Regions from separate parts of the Streptomyces sp. NPDC001922 genome, predicted to be linked through region 1. Evidence: riboswitches for the same ligand, from Rfam matches in the RefSeq annotation. Region 1 holds a riboswitch; each other region holds the start of a gene.
What was found. Region 1 has a riboswitch for cyclic di-AMP ahead of ACFYYR_RS22985 (M23 family metallopeptidase). Riboswitches for the same ligand answer to the same signal wherever they lie in the genome.
Positions count from the first base shown of each region.

Region 1 (7,078 bases):
CGGCCTCACCGTGCTGCACTGCCACCGGCCCGGCCAGCAGGTGGTGGCCGTCGACATCAACCTCGACGCCCCGCTGGACGCCGAGCCCGAGGGGCTGGACGGGGTCGCCACGATCATGGCCCGGGCCCTGTCCGAGGGCACCGACAAGCACACGGCCGAGGAGTTCGCCGCCGAGCTGGAGCGCTGCGGCGCCACGCTCGACGCGCACGCCGACCACCCCGGCGTCCGGGTCTCCCTGGAGGTCCCCGCCTCCCGGCTGGCCAAGGCGCTCGGGCTGCTCGCCGACGCGCTGCGCGCCCCGGCGTTCCCCGACGGCGAGGTCGAGCGGCTCGTCGCCAACCGGCTGGACGAGATCCCGCACGAGCAGGCCAACCCGGCCCGCCGCGCCGCCAAGGAGCTCTCCAAGGAGCTCTTCCCGGCCTCGTCCCGGATGTCCCGCCCCCGGCAGGGCACCGAGGAGACCGTCGCACGCATCGACGCCGCGGCCGTCCGGGCCTTCTACGAGGCCCACGTCCGGCCCGCCACCGCCACCGCGGTGGTCGTCGGCGACCTGGCCGGCACCGACCTCGCCGCGGTGCTCGGCGACACCCTGGGCGCCTGGACCGGCGGCCCCGCCGAGCTGCGCCCGGTACCGCCGGTGACCGCCGACGACACCGGCCGCGTGGTGATCGTGGACCGGCCCGGCGCCGTGCAGACCCAGCTGCTGATCGGCCGCATCGGCCCGGACCGGCACGACCGGGTGTGGTCGGCCCAGGTGCTCGGGATCTACTGCCTCGGCGGCACCCTCACCTCCCGGCTCGACCGGGTGCTGCGCGAGGAGAAGGGCTACACCTACGGCGTGCGGGCCTTCGGCCAGGTGCTGCGCTCCGGCCCCGACGGCACGGGCGCCTCGCTGCTGGCCATCAGCGGCTCGGTGGACACCGCCTCCACCGGCCCGGCGCTCGACGACGCCTGGAAGGTGCTGCGCACTCTCGCGGCCGAGGGCCTGACCGACGCCGAGCGGGACGTCGCCGTGCAGAACCTCGTCGGGGTCGCGCCGCTGAAGTACGAGACGGCCGCGGCCGTCGCCGGCACTCTCGCCGACCAGGTCGAGCAGCACCTGCCGGACGACTACCAGGCACAGCTCTACGCCCGGCTCGCCGAGACCGGCACCGTGGAGGCGACGGCGGCGGCCGTCAGCGCCTTCCCGGTGGACCGGCTGGTCACCGTGCTCGTGGGCGACGCCTCGCAGATCGAGGAGCCGGTGCGGGCGCTCGGCATCGGCGAGGTGAAGGTGGTCGGCGGCTGAGCCGACCCGGCCCGGAGGCGGTGAGCGGGGAGGGTGCGTGCCCAACCCGGCGGTCCGCCGGGCCCGTTGCGGCGACGCCGCCCCAAGGGGCTTGTCCCCGGGGCCGGCTGACGCCGCGTCGGTCCGTTCCGGCGGACCGTGACACGACAGCGAACCCCGGTGCCGGGTACGGCACCGGGGTTCGGTCGTATGCCCGTTTTGTAGGTGAGGGCGAGTGTTCTCCTGTGGTGTGTGCAACAAAGATCGGCATTTCTTTGGCGATTGAAAGATGTCCCGTTTAGCGTCGGTGCGGCTGTTCGGTCGGACACCGGCCGCACCCGCGGCACCGGACAGTCATCGCCGAGTCCCCGTACGGCGCGAGCCAGGGGAGCCGGGGACCCGTGCGCAGTCCCTGGGGTGAATCGGACGCCTCTCCGGAGGGGTCCGTAGGAGACCTTCCTGCTCCGAACCCGTCAGCTAACCCGGTAGGCGAGAAGGAAGGAAAGGAGCACGCCGCCCCATGGCGTTCACCCGTGCCACCGGGAAACACCGCCGTCCGAGCCGCATGGCCCGCTCCGGCGCGAACATCGCAGGCATAGCCGCGCTCACCGCCGCAGGCGCCGTCACCTCGGTCGCCACGCCCGCGCTCGCCGCGCCCGGGGAGACCCCGGCGCCCGAGGAGACCGGGCTGCGCCAGGCGATCGTCGCCGGGGACACCCTCGCCGACACGATCGACGCCCAGGCGGAGGCCCAGCAGGAGGCCGCCGACGCGGCCGCCGCCAAGGCCAAGGCCGAGGCCGAGGCGAAGAAGCGGGCCGCCGAGGCGCGGCGCGAGGCCGCCGCCAAGGCCGAGAAGGCGCGCGAGGCCAAGGAGCGGGCCGCCCGCGAGGCCGAGCGCAAGCGTCTCAACACCTTCGTCCTCCCCGTTGAGGGCAGCAGCGTCTCCACCGGCTATCAGGCCTCCGGCGGCGCCTGGTCCTCCGGCAGCCACACCGGCATCGACTTCCACGCGTCCACCGGCACCTCCGTCCACGCCGTCGGCGCGGGCGAGGTCGTCGAGGCGGGCTGGGGCGGCGCCTACGGCAACAACGTGGTGATCAAGATGAAGGACGGTACGTACACCCAGTACGGCCACCTGTCCTCCATCGGTGTCTCCGTGGGCGAGACGGTCACCCCGGGGAAGCAGATCGGCCTGTCCGGCAACACCGGCAACACCACGGGCCCGCACCTGCACTTCGAGGCCCGTACCTCTCCCGACTACGGCTCGGACATGGACCCGGTCGCCTACCTCCGGTCGCACGGCCTCAGCCTCTGAGGCCTCGGGCCGCCGCCGGGCCGCACGGCAACGCCGGTCCGGCACGTCCAGCGGAGTTCGCCGGTCCGGCCTGTCCGAAAGACAACGCCGGTCCGGCGGTACGCATCGGAAACGCCTCCGCATTGCCATAGAGTTCCTGAACGGGGCGGCGCCGAATTGTGCTTCGCCCTTCACCTTTCACAGGAGGTCGGGCGATGCGGGGGCGACGGTGAACGGCAATACGCTGCCGACGGCCGGCAAAGGAATTCCGGCGCACGCGGTGTGCCAGGCGATCCGGGACGACATCGTCTCCGGTGCGCACCCGCCCGGCAGCCGGCTCACCGAGGAGGTGCTGGCCCGCCGGTACGGCGTCTCCCGGGTGCCCGTGCGGGAGGCCCTGCGCACGCTGGAGTCCGAGGGGTTCGTGACCACGCGCCGGCACGCCGGTGCCTGTGTCGCCGAGCCCACCGCGCAGGAGGCGGCCGACCTCCTCGACATGCGGGTGCTGCTGGAACCGCTGGGCGCCGCCCGTGCCGCACAGCGCCGCACCGAGGCCCACCTCAAGGTGTTGCGCGGACTGGTCCGGCTGGGCCAGGAGCGGGCCCGCCGGGGGCACACCGCGGATCTGCGGCCGCTCGGCGACTGGTTCCACGAGACCCTCGCCCAGGCGTCCGGCAGCCCCAGCCTGGCCTCGCTGCTCACCCAGGTCCGCCGCAAGGTCACCTGGGTGTACGCGGCCCATCCGCCGGTCCGCAGGGCCGAGTCCTGGCAGGAGTACGGGGCGGTCACCGACGCGGTGGCGCGGCGTGACGCGGACCGGGCCCGCGCGCTGATGGCCGCGCACGCCGAACGTTCCCTGGCGGCCTACCGACTGCGCCGGCCCTTTCCGGTGAGAAATCCGAAACAACCCGTCAACACGCTGAGCGCGGGGAATTAACAGAATTCCGGTACCGGCGGGCGGGAATTCGGTCCGCGCATTCCCGTCGGACGGGAAGGGGAACGGGAATCGGGACGGGGACGGAAAAGGGCCGGGCCGCGGCGCCCCTCCGAGAGGTTCACCACGGCCCGGCCGTGCACGCATGTCCCCGGCGGTCCGCACAGTGGCGGCCCGCACGTCGGCGGTCTGCACGGTGTCCCTTCCCGCGGCGGCCGCGCGCCGGACACCCGCAGGGCCGCCCACCGGGGCGGACCTGGTGCAAGGACCCCTCAGACGGTCTCCGGGAGCTCCTCCAGCCCCTCGGCGACCAGCTTCGCCAGCCGGTCCAGAGCGGCCTCGGCACCGTCGGCCTCGGAGGAGAGGACGATCTCCTCGCCGCCCTGGGCACCCAGTCCCAGCACGGCCAGCATCGAAGCGGCGTTGACCGGGGTGCCCTCGGGCTTGGCGATCGTCACGGGGACGCCGGAGGCGTTCGCCGCGCGAACGAAGATCGAAGCAGGCCGGGCATGCAGGCCCTCGGCCCAGCCGACAGTGACGCGGCGCTCAACCATGGTGTTGCCCTTCGGGTCGTGGCGGTCTTCAGATGGGACAGTTGTCTAGACCAGACGCGGCCAGTCTCTCACGGCACTTCCGGTGCTCCCCGCGGCCCTGCGCCCGTAGGCTTGGGCCATGGAACTGCCGTCGGAGCACGCCTACCCGACCCACTGGGAAGCCGACGTCGTGCTGCGTGACGGCGGCACCGCCCAGATCCGGCCCATCACTCCCGATGACGCCCAGCGCCTGGTGAGCTTCTACGAGCAGGTCTCGGACGAGTCGAAGTACTACCGCTTCTTCGCACCGTACCCCCGGCTCTCCGATCGCGATGTGCGCCGGTTCACCCACCACGACTACGTGGACCGGGTCGGCCTGGCGGCGACGGTGGGCGGCGAATTCATCGCCACCGTGCGGTACGACCGGATCGACGAGCGGGGCATGGCGGCGTCCGTCCCCGCCGACGAGGCCGAGGTCGCCTTCCTCGTCCAGGACGCCCACCAGGGCCGGGGCGTGGCCTCCGCGCTCCTGGAGCACATCGCCGCGGTCGCCCGCGAGCGCGGCATTCGCCGCTTCGCCGCCGAGGTGCTGCCCGCCAACACCAAGATGATCAAGGTGTTCACCGACGCCGGGTACACCCAGAAGCGCAGCTTCGAGGACGGGGTGGTGCGGCTCGAGTTCGGTCTCGAACCCACCGACCGGTCGCTCGCCGTGCAGCGCGGCCGGGAGCAGCGGGCCGAGGCCCGCTCCGTGCAGCGGCTGCTCGGTCCGGGCTCGGTCGCGGTCATCGGAACCGGGCGGCGGCCCGGCGGCGTCGGGCGCTCGGTGCTGCGCAATCTCCTCGACGGGGGCTTCACCGGCCGCGTCTACGCGGTCAACCACGCCTTCCCGGACGGCACCACGGAGCTGGAGGGGGTCCCCGCCTGCCGCTCGGTGAAGGACATCGACGAGCCGGTGGACCTCGCCGTCGTCGCGGTGCCCGCCGAGCACGTGCCGGCGGTGGTCGCCGACTGCGGCGAGCACGGCGTGCAGGGGCTGGTGGTCGTCTCCTCCGGCTACGCGGAGAGCGGGCCGGAAGGCCGCGACCGGCAGCGCGAACTCGTGCGGCAGGCACGCTCGTACGGGATGCGGATCATCGGGCCCAACGCCTTCGGCGTGCTCAACACCGACCCCGGGGTACGCCTCAACGCCTCCCTCTCGCCCGAGCTTCCCCCCGCGGGGCGGCTCGGCCTCTTCACCCAGTCCGGCGCGATCGGCATCGCCCTCCTCTCCGGCCTGCACCGGCGCGGCGGCGGGCACGTCGGGATCTCCACCTTCGTCTCCTCCGGCAACCGGGCCGACGTCTCCGGCAACGACTTCCTCCAGTACTGGCACGACGACCCGAACACCGATGTGGCGCTGATGTACCTGGAGTCCATCGGCAACCCGCGGAAGTTCACCCGGCTCGCCCGGCGCACGGCCATGGTCAAGCCCGTGGTCGTCGTCAAGGGCGCCCGGCACAGCGGCAGTGCGCCCACCGGCCACGCCGTGCCCACCACCCGGATCCCGGACGCCACCGTCTCCGCGCTGCTCCGGCAGGCCGGGGTGATCCGGGTCGACACGGTCACCGAACTGGCCGACGCCGGGCTGCTGCTCGCCGGGCAGCCGCTGCCCGACGGCCCCCGGGTCGCGATCCTGGGCAACTCCGAGTCGCTGGGCCTGCTCACCTACGACGCCTGTCTGACCGAGCGGCTCCGCCCGCTCCCGCCGCGCGACCTCACCACGGGCGCCACCCCGGACGACTTCCGCGCCGCGCTCTCCGCGGCGCTGGCCGACGACCTCTGCGACGCGGTCGTGGTCACCGCCATCCCCTGGGTCGGCGACGACGGCCCGCCGGACGGCGGGTACGGCGGCCGGGCGCTGGCCGCCGCGCTGCGCGAGGCGGTCGCCGCGAGCCCCGTCCGCAAGCCGGTGACCGTGGTCCACCTGGAGATCGACGAACTCGTCGGCGCGCTCGGGGCGCCGCTGGACGGACCGCCCGAGGGCGAGCCGGACGGCGCCCGCATCCCCGCCTACCCCGCCGCGGAGCGGGCCGTCCGGGCCCTCGCCGAGGCCGTCCGGTACGCCCAGTGGCGGCGGCAGGCCGCCGAGACCGGCCGGGTGCCGGAGTACGACGACATCCAGGAGGCGGAGGCCGGGTCCGACATCGATCTGCTGCTCGGCAGCGGGGCGGACGGCCCGGCCGCCGCCGAGCGGCCCGGCGGCGCGGCGATGCCCCGCAGCACGCCCCTGGGCCCCGCCGACGCGGAACGGCTGCTCGCCCGGTACGGCATCGCCGTGCGGCGCACCCTGCCCGCCCCCGACCCGGACACCGCCGCCGCTGCCGCCGCCCGCCTCGGTTACCCGGTGGCCCTCAAGACCACCGCCCCGCACCTGCGGCACCGCGCCGACCTCGGGGGAGTCCGGCTGGACCTCACCAGCGAGAAGGAGCTCCGCCGGGCCCACCAGGAGCTGACCGACTCCCTCGGCAAGGCCGAGGAGCTCTGGCCCGTCGTGCAGGCCATGGCCCCGCGCGGGGTGGACACGGTCGTCCGGGCCGCCATCGACCCGTCCGCCGGTGCCGTGCTCTCCTTCGGGCTCGCCGGAGCCCCCTCGGAGCTGCTCGGCGACACCGCCCACCGGCTCGTCCCGGTCACCGACCGGGACGCCGCCGAGCTCATCCGGTCCATCCGGACCGCCCCTCTCCTCTTCGGCTGGCGGGGCTCCCAGCCGGTGGACACCGACGCGCTGGAGGAGCTCCTGCTGCGGGTCTCCCGGCTGGTGGACGACCACCCCGAGGTCGTGGCCGTCGATCTGGAGCCGGTGGTGGTCGCCCCGCACGGGCTCACCGTGCTCGGCGCCTCGGTGCGGCTCGCCCCGCGCCCGGCCTCCCCGGACCTCGGCCCGCGCCGCCTCCCCGCGTACTAGCGGTACCGCAGGCCGCCCGCCCCCGCTCCGTAACGCCCGGGACCACCGGCCCCCGCGCCCACGGGGTGTCCGCCCGCCGGGAGCGAGCGGACACCGGCCCGGC
Region 1 is NZ_JBIASV010000012.1:114,370-121,447, forward strand. It holds gene ACFYYR_RS22980 (M16 family metallopeptidase) at 1-1,288, shown strand, start outside; cyclic di-AMP (ydaO/yuaA leader) riboswitch at 1,616-1,774, shown strand; gene ACFYYR_RS22985 (M23 family metallopeptidase) at 1,788-2,582, shown strand; gene ACFYYR_RS22990 (GntR family transcriptional regulator) at 2,791-3,498, shown strand; gene ACFYYR_RS22995 (HPr family phosphocarrier protein) at 3,768-4,049, opposite strand; gene ACFYYR_RS23000 (GNAT family N-acetyltransferase) at 4,168-6,975, shown strand.

Region 2 (7,078 bases), on a different contig from region 1:
CGCCCGGGTACGGCTACGCGCCGCCGGGCGGACCCCAGCCGTCCGGCCATCCGTATCCGCCGCAGGGCCAGGGGTACGGACCGGCACCGGCTCAGGGGTACGGGCAGCCTCAGGGCCAGGGGCCGTACGGGCAGGCCGCCGGGCCGCACGGGCCGCACGGGCCCGGCACCCGCCCGTACGGCCCCTGAACCGGCCTCTCGGCCCCCGAGGACCCGGCATGCAGAGCCGTCCGGCCGGCCGAGAGCTCCCGGGCTGCGGGAGCCCACGCCCGGCCGTGCGGAACCGGGCTGCCGCCCCGGTCGCGGACCGGTCGGGCCCGCTCCGTCAGGCGGACGCCGTCGTCAGAGCCGCGAGTTCGTGCTCGTCCAGGCGGAGGTCCGCGACCGCCAGCAGGGTGCCGAGCTGCTGCACCGTGCGGGCGCTGGCCAGCGGCGCCACCACGGTGGGCTGGGCGGCGAGCCAGGCCAGGGCTACCGCGGCCGGCTCGGCTCCCCGCGCGGTCGCGATCCCGTCGAGCGCGGCCAGGACACGCTCGCCGCGCTCGGTGCCCTGGTACTCCGCCGCCCGGCCCGCGCGGGCGCTGTCCACCGTGGTGCCCGGCCGGTACTTGCCGGTGAGGAAGCCGGCGGCGAGCGCGAAGTAGGGAACCGCGCCCAGGCCGTGCCGGGCGGCGACCTCGGCGAGCGGCCCTTCGTAGGTGTGGCGGGAGACCAGGTTGTAGTGCGGCTGGAGGGCCACGTACCGCGCCAGGCCCTCGCGTTCGGAGAAGAGCAGCGCCTCCTCCAGCCGCTCCGGGGTGATGTTCGACGCGGCGATCTGCCGGACCTTGCCCTCCCGGACGAGCGCGTCCAGGGCGGTGAGGAACTCCTCGACGGGGAGGGCGGGGTCGTCGTAGTGCGTGTAGTAGAGGTCGATGCAGTCCGTGCGGAGGCGGCGCAGCGACTGCTCGGCCGCTTCCTTGACGGTCTTCGCGGAGAGCCCCTTGTAGTCGGGGTGCGCCCCCACCTTCGTCGCGATCACGACGTCCGCGCGATTGCCGCGGGCGGCCATCCAGTTGCCGAGGACCGTCTCTGACTCGCCGCCGGCATGGCCCGGCACCCAGGCCGAGTAGGCGTCGGCCGTGTCCACGAAGTTGCCGCCGGCCGCGGTGTACGCGTCGAGAACGGCGAAGGACTCCGCCTCGTCCGCGGTCCAGCCGAAGACATTGCCGCCGAGGCAGAGCGGGGAGACGGTCAGGTCGCCGAGGGACTTGCGCTGATCAGCCATATCAGGCGTGAACGGCGGGACGGTGGGGCCTATTCCGTCGCCAACCGCGGTACGGGGGAGGCTGTTGTCGTTCCGCGGGCGGCTGCGCCGGGGCGCCGCGGACAGGCCGACAGCCCTGGTGTCGGGGGGACGTCACCAGGGCTGTCGGAGGATGCGGCGGCGGGCGCCGGTGGCGGGAGCGGCCGTCAGATGGAGAGGCCGCGGTCCCGCAGCCAGGAGGCCGGGTCGATCGGGGAGCCGCCGTCGGGACGGACCTCGAGGTGGAGGTGGGGACCGGTGACGTTGCCGGTGGCGCCGACGCGGCCGATGGTCTCGCCCGTGGTCACCTTGCCGGAGGTCTTCGTCATCGAGGAGAGGTGGCAGTACCAGACCTCGGTGCCGTCGTCGAGGGTGAGCACGATCCGGTAGCCGTACGCCCCGGCCCAGCCGGCCTGGGTGATGGTGCCGCCGTGGACCGCCTTGGCGGGGGTGCCGGTGGGGGCCGCGAAGTCCTGGCCGGTGTGGTCGTTGGACCAGAGGTCGCCGGCCTGCCCGAAGCTGGAGGTGAGGGTGTAGGAGGAGACCGGGACGGTGAACTCCTTGGCGAGCTTCGCCACCCGCTCGGCCTCGGCCTTCTTGCGTGCCGCTTCCTCCGCGGCCTTCTTCTTCGCGGCGGCGGCCGCGGCCTGCTTCCGCTCGGCCTGCTCGGCCTGCTCGGCGGCCTTCTCCGCGGCGGCCTTCTCCGCGGCCGCGCGCTCGGCCTTCTCGGCGGCGGTCTGCTGCTGCTCGGCCTGGCGCATGATGCGGGCGCGCAGCGCCTCGCCCGCGCCGGTGCCGTCGGCGGCCTCCTCCTCGGTGAGCCCGGCGTCGCTCAGCGGGGAGGCGGAGGCGACGGCGACCGGGGCCTGGTCCGCGTCGTCCGCGACCAGGGAGCCGATGCCGGGCAGGGAGGCGGCGTCGGGAAGCTTCTCCGAGACGTGGGAGAGGTCCGGCATGGAGATGGAGACCGGCGGCTTCTCCTGCGCACTGGCCATGCCGCCCGCGCCGACGGCGGCGAAGACGCCCACGCCGAGAACGGCGCCACTGCGGGCCATGCCGCCACCGCGCTGCTTGACGACGCGGTGCCGGCCGCGTATCGGGGCGACGGATTCCTCGGTCGGGTTCCAGTCACCCGCTGCGGCCGGGGGTTCCTCACCGAATCCGGGATCGAAACTCTGGGGTGTGTACGGGGATTCGGGGGCAGGCCTGTTGGACGCCACGCGGGCGCACTCCTTTCCTTCCTTCTCGCCTACCGGGTTAGCTGACGGGTTCGGAGCAGGAAGGTCTCCTACGGACCCCTCTGGGAGAGACGCCCGATTCACCCCAAGGTGTTGGTTCCCCGGTTCCCTGGGTGCAGGTGGTGCTGGTGTGTCCGGTGGTGCAGGCCCTGCGGGGTGGTGCTGTGTGTGCGGGATTCGGCGATGGCGCACGGTGCCGTCTCTTGTGACGGCTGGGACGACCGCGCTGCGTTATCGAACGTTAATAGGGCCGGGGCTGGATTCCAAGCGGTTCTCGTTGATCGTTAACAGATTGAGGCGGGAGCAATCCGGACATGTGCCGCCCAACAGGGGCGAGTTGATCCACTCCGCGAAACACGTTCCGGCTGATCGTGCGTCACTTGTTATGCGAAGTGATGCATTCCGGTCACGGACCGTAGGGTGCCGGGGCGGCGGCCCGGCCCTCGCCCGCGCCGCGGGTCAGCCCCACGGTCCGCCGGCGCTCCGGCTGCCGCCGCCCCGGCCGGCTGACCGCCAGCAGCGCCATGTCGTCCGCCGGCTCACCCCCGGTGTGCCGGGCCACGTCCTCGACGAGCGCGTCGAGGAGGGCGTCGGGCCCGGAGAACAGCCGGCCGTCGAGCCGCTGCGCCGGGTCGTAGAAGACGCCCTTCTCGTCCCGGGCCTCGGTCACGCCGTCGGTGAACAGCAGCAGGGTCGACCCGCGCGGGAAGTCGAAGGTGTCGATCTGCTCCGGCCAGGCCCCCAGATCCCCCATCCCGAGCGGGAGCGAGGCCACCCGCGGCTCGACCCCGCACACCGAGCCGTCGGCGGAGAGCAGCAGCGGCGCCGGGTGGCCGCGGTTGAGGACGCGCAGCGTGCCCTCGGGCGGCACCCCGTCGGTGGCGGAGGGGCGCGCGGCGCCCACCTCCGCCAGCACCGCGGTGGTGAAGCCCTCGAACCGGTCCAGGTCCTCGCCGCGCGCCTCGCGGGCCAGCGCCCGTTCGAGCCGGGCGGCGACCTCCACCAGATCCGGTTCCTCCTCCGCCGCCTCCCGGAAGGCGCCGATGACCACGGCGACCGCCGCGACGGCCCCCAGCCCCTTCCCCCGGACGTCGCCCACGATCAGGCGGACCCCGTGCGGGGTCTGCTGCACCGCGTAGAGGTCGCCGCCGATCCGGGCGTCGGCCAGCGCCGCCTCGTACCGGGCGGCGACCTGGAAGCCGCCGATGCGCTCGTCGGGCGTCGGCAGGACGGCGAGCTGGACCGCCTCGGCGATGCTGCGGGCCGACGCCAGCTGCCGGTCCCCGCGCCGCACCACCCGGTTGATGAACAGTGCGAGCAGGGCGACGGTCAGCACGGTGACCAGCTCGGTCACCGACTCGATGGCGCCCGCGTCGCCGTTGTAGAGGTGCAGGGCGACGACCGCTCCCCCGGCGGCGACCCCCGCCGCGGCCGTGGCCCGCAGCGAGAAGAACGGAGCGGCCACCAGCGGCGCGGCCGAGAAGAAGGGGGAGCCGGTGAACCGGGCCGGGGTCGAGAGGTCGAAGGTCAGCCCGCCGATGATCAGCAGCGCGGGCATCCAGCGGGCGATCAGGGACCGGCCTGCGAGGCGGTCGTCGTCGCGCCCGCGCTGGGCCCGAGCCCTGCCGCGGAGCCCGCGGCCCGTGCGGCCAGATCCCCCGACTCGCATCCCCACCTCGTGTCTCCTACCGTCCATGCGCGGCGCGGGAGCGGTACGGCACCGCCCCCTCAGGCTCACCGGTGACCGGCCGGACGGCGAATCGGCGTACGCCAGGTGATGGGCACCGGGCCACCCACACCCCATCCGTTATATCCGGTATGCCTGAAGAGCCCATTATTCCGCCTTTGGGGTTAGCGTCGTAAGTATGAAGAGCGCAGTACGCCGCACGGCCTGCTGGCCGGTGCTGGCGCTGTTGGCCGCCGCTCTGGTGCTGGTGGCCGTGATGGCTCCCGGCGCGCGGGCCGCGGACGGACTGGACAGCGCCGCCGCGGCCCTGAAACAGGGCCCCGTCTACGTCGACCCCCGGGCCGCGTCCCAGCTGCCTCCCGCGGACGCCAATGCCCTGGCGGACAAGATCAAGAAGGCGGACAAGCCGGTCTTCGTCGCCGTGCTCCCCGCCACCTCCGAGTTCCCCTCGTCGACCCTGCTGCAGGACCTGCGGACCAAGACCGGCATCACCGGTGTCTACGCGGTCGCGCTGGGCGACCGGTTCGACGCCGGCGCCGACTCCTCTGTGATGTCGCGCAACACGGTCGACAACCTCACCGGCGCCGCGGCCCGCTCCGGCGACGGCAACGTCAAGGCCACGGTCACCGGCTTCGTCGACCAGGCCATCGAGCAGGCGAACGGCCACGCCCCCGACTCGTGGAGCGGCGGCTCGAACACCGACACGGGCACCTCGACCGGCTACAACAAGGTCGGCGGCGCGGGCCTGGCGGTCACGTTCGGCATCCTCCTCGCGGTCGCCGGCACCACCGTGTTCCTGGTGTCCCGCCGCGGGAAGAAGCGCCGGGCCGAGCGGGAGCGGGTGCAGCTGGCCACGCTCCGTCCGGTGGTCGACGAGGACATCACCGCGTTCGGCGAGGAGCTCGAACGGATCGACTTCGACCCGTCCGCCCCGGCGACGGACGACGCGATGCGCGAGGACTACGCCCGCGCGCTGGACTGCTACGACCGGGCGAAGCGCGCGATGGACGGCGCCCGGCGGCCGGACGACGTCCGGGGCGTGACCCAGGCGCTGGACGACGGGCGGTTCGCGCTGACCACGCTGGAGGCCCGACGGGACGGGCAGCCGCTCCCGGACCGCCGTCCCCCGTGCTTCTTCGATCCGCGCCACGGCCCCTCGGTCCAGGACGTGCAGTGGGCGCCCGAGGGCGCGGGCGAGCGGAGCGTGCCGGTGTGCGCCGCGGACGCCGCCCGCATCGCGGACGGCGAGGAGCCGATGGGCCGCACCGTGGACACCCCCTCCGGCCGGCGGCCGTACTGGGAGGCCGGGCCGCTCTACAGCCCGTGGGCCTACGGCTACTTCGGCGGCGGCATCCTCCCCGGGCTGCTGGTGGGCACGCTGCTGGGCAGCATGCTCAATGCGCCGTACGCGTACGGGGCGGACGGCCTCGGGGACGGCTGGAGCGGCGGCGACTACTCCGGAGGCGACTTCAACTCGGGCGACTTCGGCGGCGGGGACGGCGGAGGCTTCGGCGGCTTCGGGGGCGGCGATTTCGGTGGCGGAGGGTTCTGAGGGCGTCGTGCGAGGTCCGGTGCCGCCGAGGCTGAACGGCGGGACGGGCTGAGCGCGTCCCGCGTCCGCGACCTGACCGGCTCCTCAGCGGCTCATTCCGTCGGAAGCGGCGCGCCGCAGGCCTCGCAGCGCACCGCACCGGCCCGCTCGTTCATCCGCCCGCACTCGGTGCAGACCCGGTGCAGCAGACAGGCGGCTTCCCCGCCCTCGTCCGAGGCGGCCGGCTGCGGCCGCTCCGGCTGCTCCGGCCCGGGCCCGATCCCCGCCCGCGCCTCGTCGTCCATGGCTGCCATGGAGCCATGAAACGGCACCCGGGCGGGGGGCGGCAACGGCCGCGGGCGCCCCGGTGGGCGCGGTGGAAGCCGGGCCGGGCGGGGGCGTCCGGGGTCCGGGCCGGGCAACGGGCGAACGGAGGCCGGGCAGGGTCCGGGCCGGGCCTGTGCGTACAGCGGGACACCGGGCAGGGACAAGCCTGCGGAAGCCATCCGCCGACCGCCCGGCGCCCGGCGCCGCCGACCGCGCGGGCCGGTCGGCCCACCGGGGCGCCGCCGTACGCGCCTCTCGGCCGGCCCACCGGGGCGCCGCCGGTCAGCCGCCCACCGGAACCGCCGACGCCAGCCGGACGGGAAGGCTCCGGTGGCCGTTGGAGATGAACGACTCCACCGGCTCCAGGTCATCCGCCGGGACGGCCAGCGCCAGATCCGGGAAGCGGGAGAAGAGGGCGGGCAGCGCGATCTCCGCCTCCAGGCGGGCCAGCGGCGCCCCCAGGCAGTGGTGTGCGCCGTACCCGAAGGCGAGGTGCTCCTTGTCCGCCCGGGTGACGTCGAAGCGGTCGGCGTCCGCGCCGTGCGAGGCGGGGTTGCGCCCCGCCGCGGCGTAGGCGGCGAGGATCGCGTCCCCCTTGCGGACGGTCACCCCGCCGGCGTCGATGTCCTCGACGGCGTACCGCAGCGGCAGGCTCGCCACCGGGGCCTCGGCGCGCATCGTCTCCTCGATCACATCACTCCAGCTCGCGCCGCCCGCGCGGACCAGGGCGAGCTGGTCGGGACGGGTGAGCAGCGCGTGGATCGCGTTGTCGAGCAGGTTGACGGTGGTCTCGTGACCGGCGCTGATCATCAGCAGCAGGGTGTCGACGAGCTCGGCCTCGGTCAGCCGCGAGCCGTCCTCCTCCCGCGCCGCGATCAGCACGCTGGTCAGGTCGTCGCCCGGCTCCTTCCGCTTGACCGCCACGAGCCCGGCGAGGACGGTGCGCACGCTCTGGAAGGTCGCCGCCGCCTCCTCCGCCGTCGCCGCGGTGTTGAAGATGCTGTCCACCAG
Region 2 is NZ_JBIASV010000009.1:379,303-386,380, reverse strand. It holds gene ACFYYR_RS19350 (PrsW family intramembrane metalloprotease) at 1-188, shown strand, start outside; gene ACFYYR_RS19345 (aldo/keto reductase) at 325-1,266, opposite strand; gene ACFYYR_RS19340 (M23 family metallopeptidase) at 1,452-2,504, opposite strand; cyclic di-AMP (ydaO/yuaA leader) riboswitch at 2,516-2,657, opposite strand; gene ACFYYR_RS19335 (PP2C family protein-serine/threonine phosphatase) at 2,929-4,191, opposite strand; gene ACFYYR_RS19330 (hypothetical protein) at 4,388-5,761, shown strand; gene ACFYYR_RS19325 (hypothetical protein) at 5,854-6,054, opposite strand; gene ACFYYR_RS19320 (cytochrome P450) at 6,350-7,078, opposite strand, start outside.
Region 2: another riboswitch for cyclic di-AMP. It lies ahead of ACFYYR_RS19340 (M23 family metallopeptidase); the one in region 1 lies ahead of ACFYYR_RS22985 (M23 family metallopeptidase).

Region 3 (7,078 bases), on a different contig from region 1:
CGTGCAGGAAGTCGTGCTGGAACCCCAGCCGGAACTCCTCCCACCGGCTGTTCCCGGCCGTGTGGCCGCCGCCCCGGGCCGGCAGGCGCAGCCATTCCGCGCGGCCCAGCCGGATCCACAGCCATCCCATGATCACCGAGGTGAGGAGCGAGGCGACGAGCCGGGCGGCCACCATGCCGGGGTTCCCGGGGAAGGCCACGGCCGTGGCGGTGAGCACCACGGGGTTCACGGCGGGGGCCGAGAGCAGGAACGTCAGGGCGGCGGCCGGGGCCACGCCGCGCCGGATCAGGCTTCCGGCCACCGGTACGGAGGCGCATTCGCACCCCGGCAGCACGACCCCGGCGGCGCCGGCGACGGGGACGGCGAGCGCCGGCTTCCTCGGGAGCAGCCTGCTGAACGCGTCGGCGGGCACAAAGGCGTTGATGGCGCCGGACAGGGCCGTGCCCAGCAGCAGGAACGGCAGGGCCTGGATCACGATGGCCACGGAGACCGTCCGCCAGGCCTGGACGCCCGGGTGGGCGAGCAGGCTTCCACCGGCCAGGACCAGCGCCGCCGCCATGGCCACCGCGACCGCGGCCGCGGCGATCAGGGGAGTCGCGGAACGGTTGCGCCCCCGGAGCAGCGCGGTCGCGCCGGAGGCGTGCCGCACCGGCGGCGAGGTGTCGATCAGCTCTTCCGCTCTCTGCACACTGACTCCGCACGTCCGCGATCAAGGACCACACGATAACCGGGGCAGAGGCCCCCGACGGGGTTGCCACCGCGGTGAGCGCGGCAGTGAATCATCCGTTTCGCCGGATATGTGCCGCTGGAGGAGCGGTTCGGGGCGCGGACGTCAGGCGGTGGGGCGTATGCTCCAAATGGTCATCAATGCCGCTTTCTATCTATAAGGCTGAATTGCATTTCAAAATTGGACATTTGGCTTCGTCGTGACCTATTTCACAGAGGTATTTCCGGGGTGTGATGTCGCACACGCGAAATGCGTGAATCCGGGCAACTCGGTTACCGCCCGCCGAACGTGAGAGTCGTTCAGTAGTAATGCGAATCGCTCTCGGATCAAGATCCGGAGCTCAGTGTGACGTCGTCCCGAGTGGATCTACCGAAAGGTGATTCCGGGGAATACTCGCCACTTGTCGGAAAGAATTCGGTGCGCTTACTTTTACCGCTGCCTGCCCATGAGAGGGCGGGCCACTCTCTGTCGGAGCGCCGAGTCCTGCCGCCGGTGGAGAGGAAACAACCAACGCACCACGGCAGGAGCGGGGGAACCAGGTAGGTGCCGGACCGCGCAACAGGCGAGGAACGGCTTGGGGTGAAGACGCGCCGCAGCGCACGACGCTGCTCAGGGCGCGGCCGGGCAACTCCAGCCCGAACCCGACAGCTCACCTCGCAGGCGTAGGAGAGGAATACCCCTATGTCTGCACGCGGACGTCACCGCCGGTACAGCCCCGGCCGTATTTCCCGAGCTTCTCTCATCGCCGCTGCCGGCGGTGCCGGAATCGCTCTTCCGCTCATCGGTGTCGGCTCGGCGCAGGCCGCCTCCGTCGACACCTGGGACAAGGTCGCGGAGTGCGAGAGCGGCGGAAACTGGAGCATCAACACCGGTAACGGCTTCTACGGCGGCCTGCAGTTCACCAACGACACCTGGCAGGCCTTCGGTGGCGGCGACTACGCCGCGCGCGCCGACCAGGCGACCAAGGACCAGCAGATCGCCATCGCCGAGAAGGTCCTCGACGGCCAGGGCCCCGGTGCCTGGCCGGTCTGCTCCGGCAAGGCCGGGCTGACCCAGGGTGGCGCCGACCCGCAGATCAGCCCGGACGGCGGGAAGGTCGCCCCCGCCGAGTCCGCCCCGAAGCCCCAGGGTGAGCAGGGCAAGCCGGCCGAGCGCAAGGCCGGGACCCGCTCGTACACCGTCGTCCGCGGCGACACCCTCTACAAGATCGCCACGACCCATGACGTCAAGGGTGGCTGGCACCGGGTCTACGAGAGCAACCGCGACGTCGTCGGCGGCGACCCGGACCTGATCCTCCCGGGCCAGAAGCTCACCCTGGGCGGCAAGGAGCAGCGCGCTCCGAAGCACGACGCCCCGAAGCGCGAGTCCGAGCGGCCCGCCCCCAAGCACGAGGCCCACCAGGCCGCCGAGCGCAAGGCCGCGCCGAAGCCCGCCGCGAAGGCCGAGCCGAAGCAGGCCGCCCCGGCCAAGGCCGCCGCGCAGAAGTCCGCCGACGGCTTCACCGCCCCGGTCGACGACCTCTCCGTGGGCACCCCGTACCACCAGTCCGGTTCCAGCTGGTCCAGCGGCTACCACACCGGCACCGACTTCCCCGTGCCCACCGGCACCAAGGTGAAGGCCATCGGTGCGGGCGAGGTCGTCTCCGCGGGCTGGGGCGGTTCCTACGGCAACCAGGTCGTCATCCGCCACGCCGACGGCAAGTACAGCCAGTACGCCCACCTGTCCTCGCTGTCCGTCTCGGCCGGCCAGTCGGTCACCGGCGGCCAGCAGATCGGCCTGTCCGGCTCGACCGGCAACTCCTCCGGCCCGCACCTCCACTTCGAGGTCCGCACCGGTCCGGACTACGGCTCGGACATCGACCCGGTCGCCTACCTGCGCGAGCACGGCGTCAGCATCTGAGCCCACGCGCCGGCCCGGCGCGTGGCACCGAGGCCCGGGGTGACCGACCGGCCTCACCCGACGGACCGAGGCGCCCGTCCCCGCGACACGGGGGCGGGCGCCTCGTCCGTGGGGGCGCCGCCTCGGCGCGGCCCGTCCGCGTCCTCGCCGTCCCCCGTCCGGCCGGGCGGGCCGAGGCCGTGACCGTGAGGGGGTCCGGGGGGCGGGGAAACGGCCCCGCCATGCGGCCGGACGGGTGATCCCGGAGGCCGATCCGCAACCGGAGGGAGAAACCGGCCGTCGGAACGGGAGACCATGATTTCCCCCTGACCGATGGGGAATTGAAGGAAGGCACCGACCATGGCCGATCCGACGGCAGTCACGATGGAGCTCCCCCCGCGGCCCGACGCCCCGGATCCGGCCCGGATCGGCGGCCATCTGACGCCGGCCGACGGGCTGCGGCTCATGCTGCACGCCGAACTCACCCGGGCCGCCGTCCCGCCGCACCCCGACGACCTGCGGGTCATCCACGATCTCGCTCAGCTGGACGGGGACGCCGTCGGAACCATCGTCCGCTGGCTCCGCCAGGCCGCCGGCAGCACCGTCACCCTGCCGCCCCGGACCGTGAGCCGCGCGGCGCGGACGGTCCCCGCGCCCGCGCAGCCCCCGGCGCCGGAGCCCGCCACCCGGGTGGACCCCCGGCTGCTCGCCTGGTGACGTACCGGGACGACCGTGTCCGGCGCGCTCCCTACCAGGGCGACCGGGCCGTCACCCCGCCGTCCACCACCAGGTCGTGGCCGGTGACCCAGTCCGCCATCGACGACGCGAGGAACACACAGGCGCGGCCGATGTCGGCCGGAGTGCCGATCCGCCCGAGCGGGGCCGCGGTCCGGTAGCGCTCCACCCCCTCGGGCCACGCCTCCTCGATGCCGGGGCGGCTGATCAGGCCGGGGGAGACCGTGTTCACGCGGATCCCGGAGGGGCCGTACTCCACCGCGGCGGCCCGGGCGTGCTGGATCAGGGCCGCCTTGGACGCGGCGTAGTGCGCGTGCCCCGGCGTGGGGGAGGACCCCTCGATCGAGGCGACATGCGTGACCGTGCCGCCCGTGCCCGCCCGCCGCATCACCTGTGCGGCCGCCCGGGTGCAGCAGAACGCGCTGGTGAGGTTGGTGTCGATCACGGCGCGCCAGTCGGCGGCGGTCATCGACGCCAGCTCCTGGACCGGCTGGACCCCGGCGTTGTTGACGAGCGCGTCCACCCGGCCGAAGTGTGCCGCCGCGGCCTCCATCAGCCGTTCGCAGGCCGTCTCGTCGCTGAGGTCGGCGGCCACCGCCCATGCCGTGCCGCCCTCGCCGGTGATCCGTTCCACCACGTTCCGGGCGCGCTCGGCACCGGTGTGGTGGTGGACGACGACCTGCGCCCCGGCCCGCGCGAACTCCCCGGCGATGCCCGCGCCCACGGTGCCCGCGGCACCCGTCACCACGGCCACCAGCCCGTCGAGCGCGGGCAGTTGCCCCTGCCCGGTCATGCGGTGCGGGACAGGGTGCGGATGAGCTCCCCGTGCAGCGGGTAGCGGGCGCTCAGCTCGTCCGCGTCCCCGCCCTCGTAGTCGACGGGGGAGAAGCCGGGCGCCATGGTGCAGCCGAGCAGCGTCCGGGCGCCCCCGGGGCGCACCCGGGCCCCCATCCAGGTGCCGCCGGGCACCACGTACTGGAGGTGAGCCCCGGCGCGGATGTCCGGGCCCAGGACCTCCACCCGGGAGTCGCCGCCGGGCTCCAGGAGCAGCAGTTCCACCGGGTCGCCGAGGTGGAAGTGCCAGACCTCGTCGCGCGGGAGCCGGTGCAGCGCGGAGAAGTGGCCCTCCTCGGCGGAGAGCAGCAGCAGGATGGCCGATCCCGCCGGGTGTCCGTCGGGCTGTTCCGGTCCGGCCCAGGTGCGGTGGAAGAGGCCGCCTTCGAGCGGCAGCGGCCGCAGGCCGTACATCCGGGCGAGCTCGCCCGTGGAAGGGAGGGGGTCCGGCATGTGCTGCCTCCGTCGGGGGTCCGGTTGCGCGGAAAGGGAGAATTCAGGCGTCCGGGGCCAGTGTTGATGATGTGTGACGCACCTCACAGTAGGCGTCATTCCGCTTCGCTCTCTGCGCCCGGACGGCCATGTTCCGGCCATTTTCAACAGCCGGACGAGTTTCTTCGCGTCAATTCTCAGGGCGCCGTCCCGGATGCAACGGGATTGCTCCCGAAGGAAAGTGACGCCCTTTCATGCGTACCACCCTATCGATCTTCAGTAATTGGCACACTCTGGTGGCCGTGAAATGCCTCCCGTCACCCCCGGCGCGCCCGCGCAGGAGAGGAACAGCTCTATGCCCGCACGTGGACGCCATCGCCGTTACCAGCCCAACCGGATCTCCCAGGCATCCCTCACCGTCACCGCCGGCGGCGCCGGCATAGCCCTGCCGCTGGTCGGTGTCTCCGGAGCCGAGGCGGCGTCCGCCGACACCTGGGAGCGGGTGGCGGCCTGCGAGAGCACCCACCAGTGGCACATCAACTCCGGCAACGGCTTCTACGGCGGCCTGCAGTTCACCCAGAGCACCTGGGAGGCGTACGGCGGCACCGCCTACGCCCCGCGGGCCGATCTCGCCACCCGGGAGCAGCAGATCGCCGTCGCCGAGAAGGTGCTCGACGGGCAGGGGCCCGGTGCCTGGCCGGTGTGCTCGGTCAAGGCGGGACTCACCCGCGGCGGCCCGGCACCCCAGGCCGCCCCGGCCCCCCGCCCGGCGCCCGGCGCGGCGAAGAGCAGCACCGGCGGTGCGCCGGCTGCGGCGAAGCGCGAGGCGTCCGGCGGGCACCGGGAGAAGCCCGGCCCACAGCGGGAGAAGGCGGACGAGCGCGCCGGGCGCGCCGACCGGACGAAGCCCGGCAACTACACCGTCGCCAGCGGTGACACCCTGTACACCATCGCCCGGGTGCAGGACGTGGACGGCGGCTGGGAGCGGGTCTACCGGGACAACCGCGAGGTGATCGGCAGCGACCCGGACCTCATCCTGCCCGGTCAGCGGCTCACCGTGGACGCCACACCGGAGCCCCGCGGCAAACCGCGGGCGGACCGGGAGGAGCCCCGCCGGCCGGCCCCGCGGAAGGCCGCACCGAAGCCGAAGCAGCAGCCCGAACCGCGGCACCGCGCCGCCGAGCCCGCCGCGGCCCGGGGCTTCACTGCGCCGGTCGGCGCCGTCACTCCCGGCACCGCCTACCGGGCCGCGGGCGGCAGCTGGTCCAAGGGCTACCACACCGGGGTCGACTTCCCCGTGCCCACCGGGACCACGGTCAAGGCCATCGGTGCTGGTGAGGTCGTCTCCGCCGGCTGGGCCGGCTCGTACGGCTACCAGGTCGTCATCCGGCACGCCGACGGCAAGTACAGCCAGTACGCCCACCTCTCCGCGCTCTCCGTCCGGACCGGCCAGCAGGTCGGCGGCGGCCAGCGGATCGCCCGTTCCGGCTCGACCGGCAACAGCACCGGACCCCATCTGCACTTCGAGATCCGCACCGGACCCGGCTTCGGTTCCGACATCAATCCCCTCGCCTACCTGCGCGGCAAGGGCGTCGGCATCTGATCCGCCGCGTGTTCCTCCTCCTGGGGCCTTCGGGTCGATAGGGGCTTCCCGCACTTACCGGCGCCCGCATGCGTGGGCTATGCCGGATAAGGAGGGCGGGCCGCATCCTGGCGCGCCCGAGGGACCCGGAGGAGGACGCGCTTATGAGCGACACGACCGTCACCTCCGCCGATGCCGGGACAGTCGACGGAGAAAAAGCGGAAGACGCCCCGATTCACATACTGTGGATCAACGCGGGCCTGAGCTGTGACGGTGATTCCGTCGCGCTGACGGCCGCCACCCAGCCGAGCATCGAGGAGATCGCTCTCGGAGCCCTGCCCGGCCTGCCCAAGGTCGCCGTCCACTGGCCGCTGATCGACTACGAGTGCGGCCCGGTCCAGGGCGCCGACACCTTCATCGAGTGGTTCTTCAAGGCCGACCGCGGCGAGCTCGAGCCCTTCGTCCTCATCATCGAGGGATCCATCCCGAACGAGGCGATCAAGCAGGAGGGCTACTGGTGCGGCTTCGGGGACAACCCCGAGACCGGCCAGCCCATGACCACCAGTGAGTGGATCGACCGGCTGGCGTCCAAGGCCCTGGCCGTCGTCGCCCTCGGCACCTGCGCGACCTACGGCGGCATCCACGCGATGGAGGGCAACCCGACCGGCGCCATGGGCGTGCCCGACTACCTCGGCTGGGACTGGAAGTCCTCGGCGGGCATTCCGATCGTCTGCGTCCCCGGCTGTCCCGTCCACCCGGACAACGCCTCCGAGACCCTCACCTACCTGCTCTACCAGGCCGCCGGCTCGGCACCGATGATCCCGCTGGACGCGGAGCTGCGGCCGACCTGGCTGTTCGGCGCCACCGTGCACGAGGGCTGCGACCGGGCG
Region 3 is NZ_JBIASV010000007.1:362,813-369,890, forward strand. It holds gene ACFYYR_RS15530 (permease) at 1-559, opposite strand, end outside; cyclic di-AMP (ydaO/yuaA leader) riboswitch at 1,262-1,403, shown strand; gene ACFYYR_RS15535 (transglycosylase family protein) at 1,409-2,626, shown strand; gene ACFYYR_RS15540 (hypothetical protein) at 2,966-3,322, shown strand; gene ACFYYR_RS15545 (SDR family NAD(P)-dependent oxidoreductase) at 3,354-4,133, opposite strand; gene ACFYYR_RS15550 (cupin domain-containing protein) at 4,130-4,627, opposite strand; gene ACFYYR_RS15555 (transglycosylase family protein) at 4,962-6,209, shown strand; gene ACFYYR_RS15560 (hydrogenase expression protein HypE) at 6,353-7,078, shown strand, end outside.
Region 3: another riboswitch for cyclic di-AMP. It lies ahead of ACFYYR_RS15535 (transglycosylase family protein); the one in region 1 lies ahead of ACFYYR_RS22985 (M23 family metallopeptidase).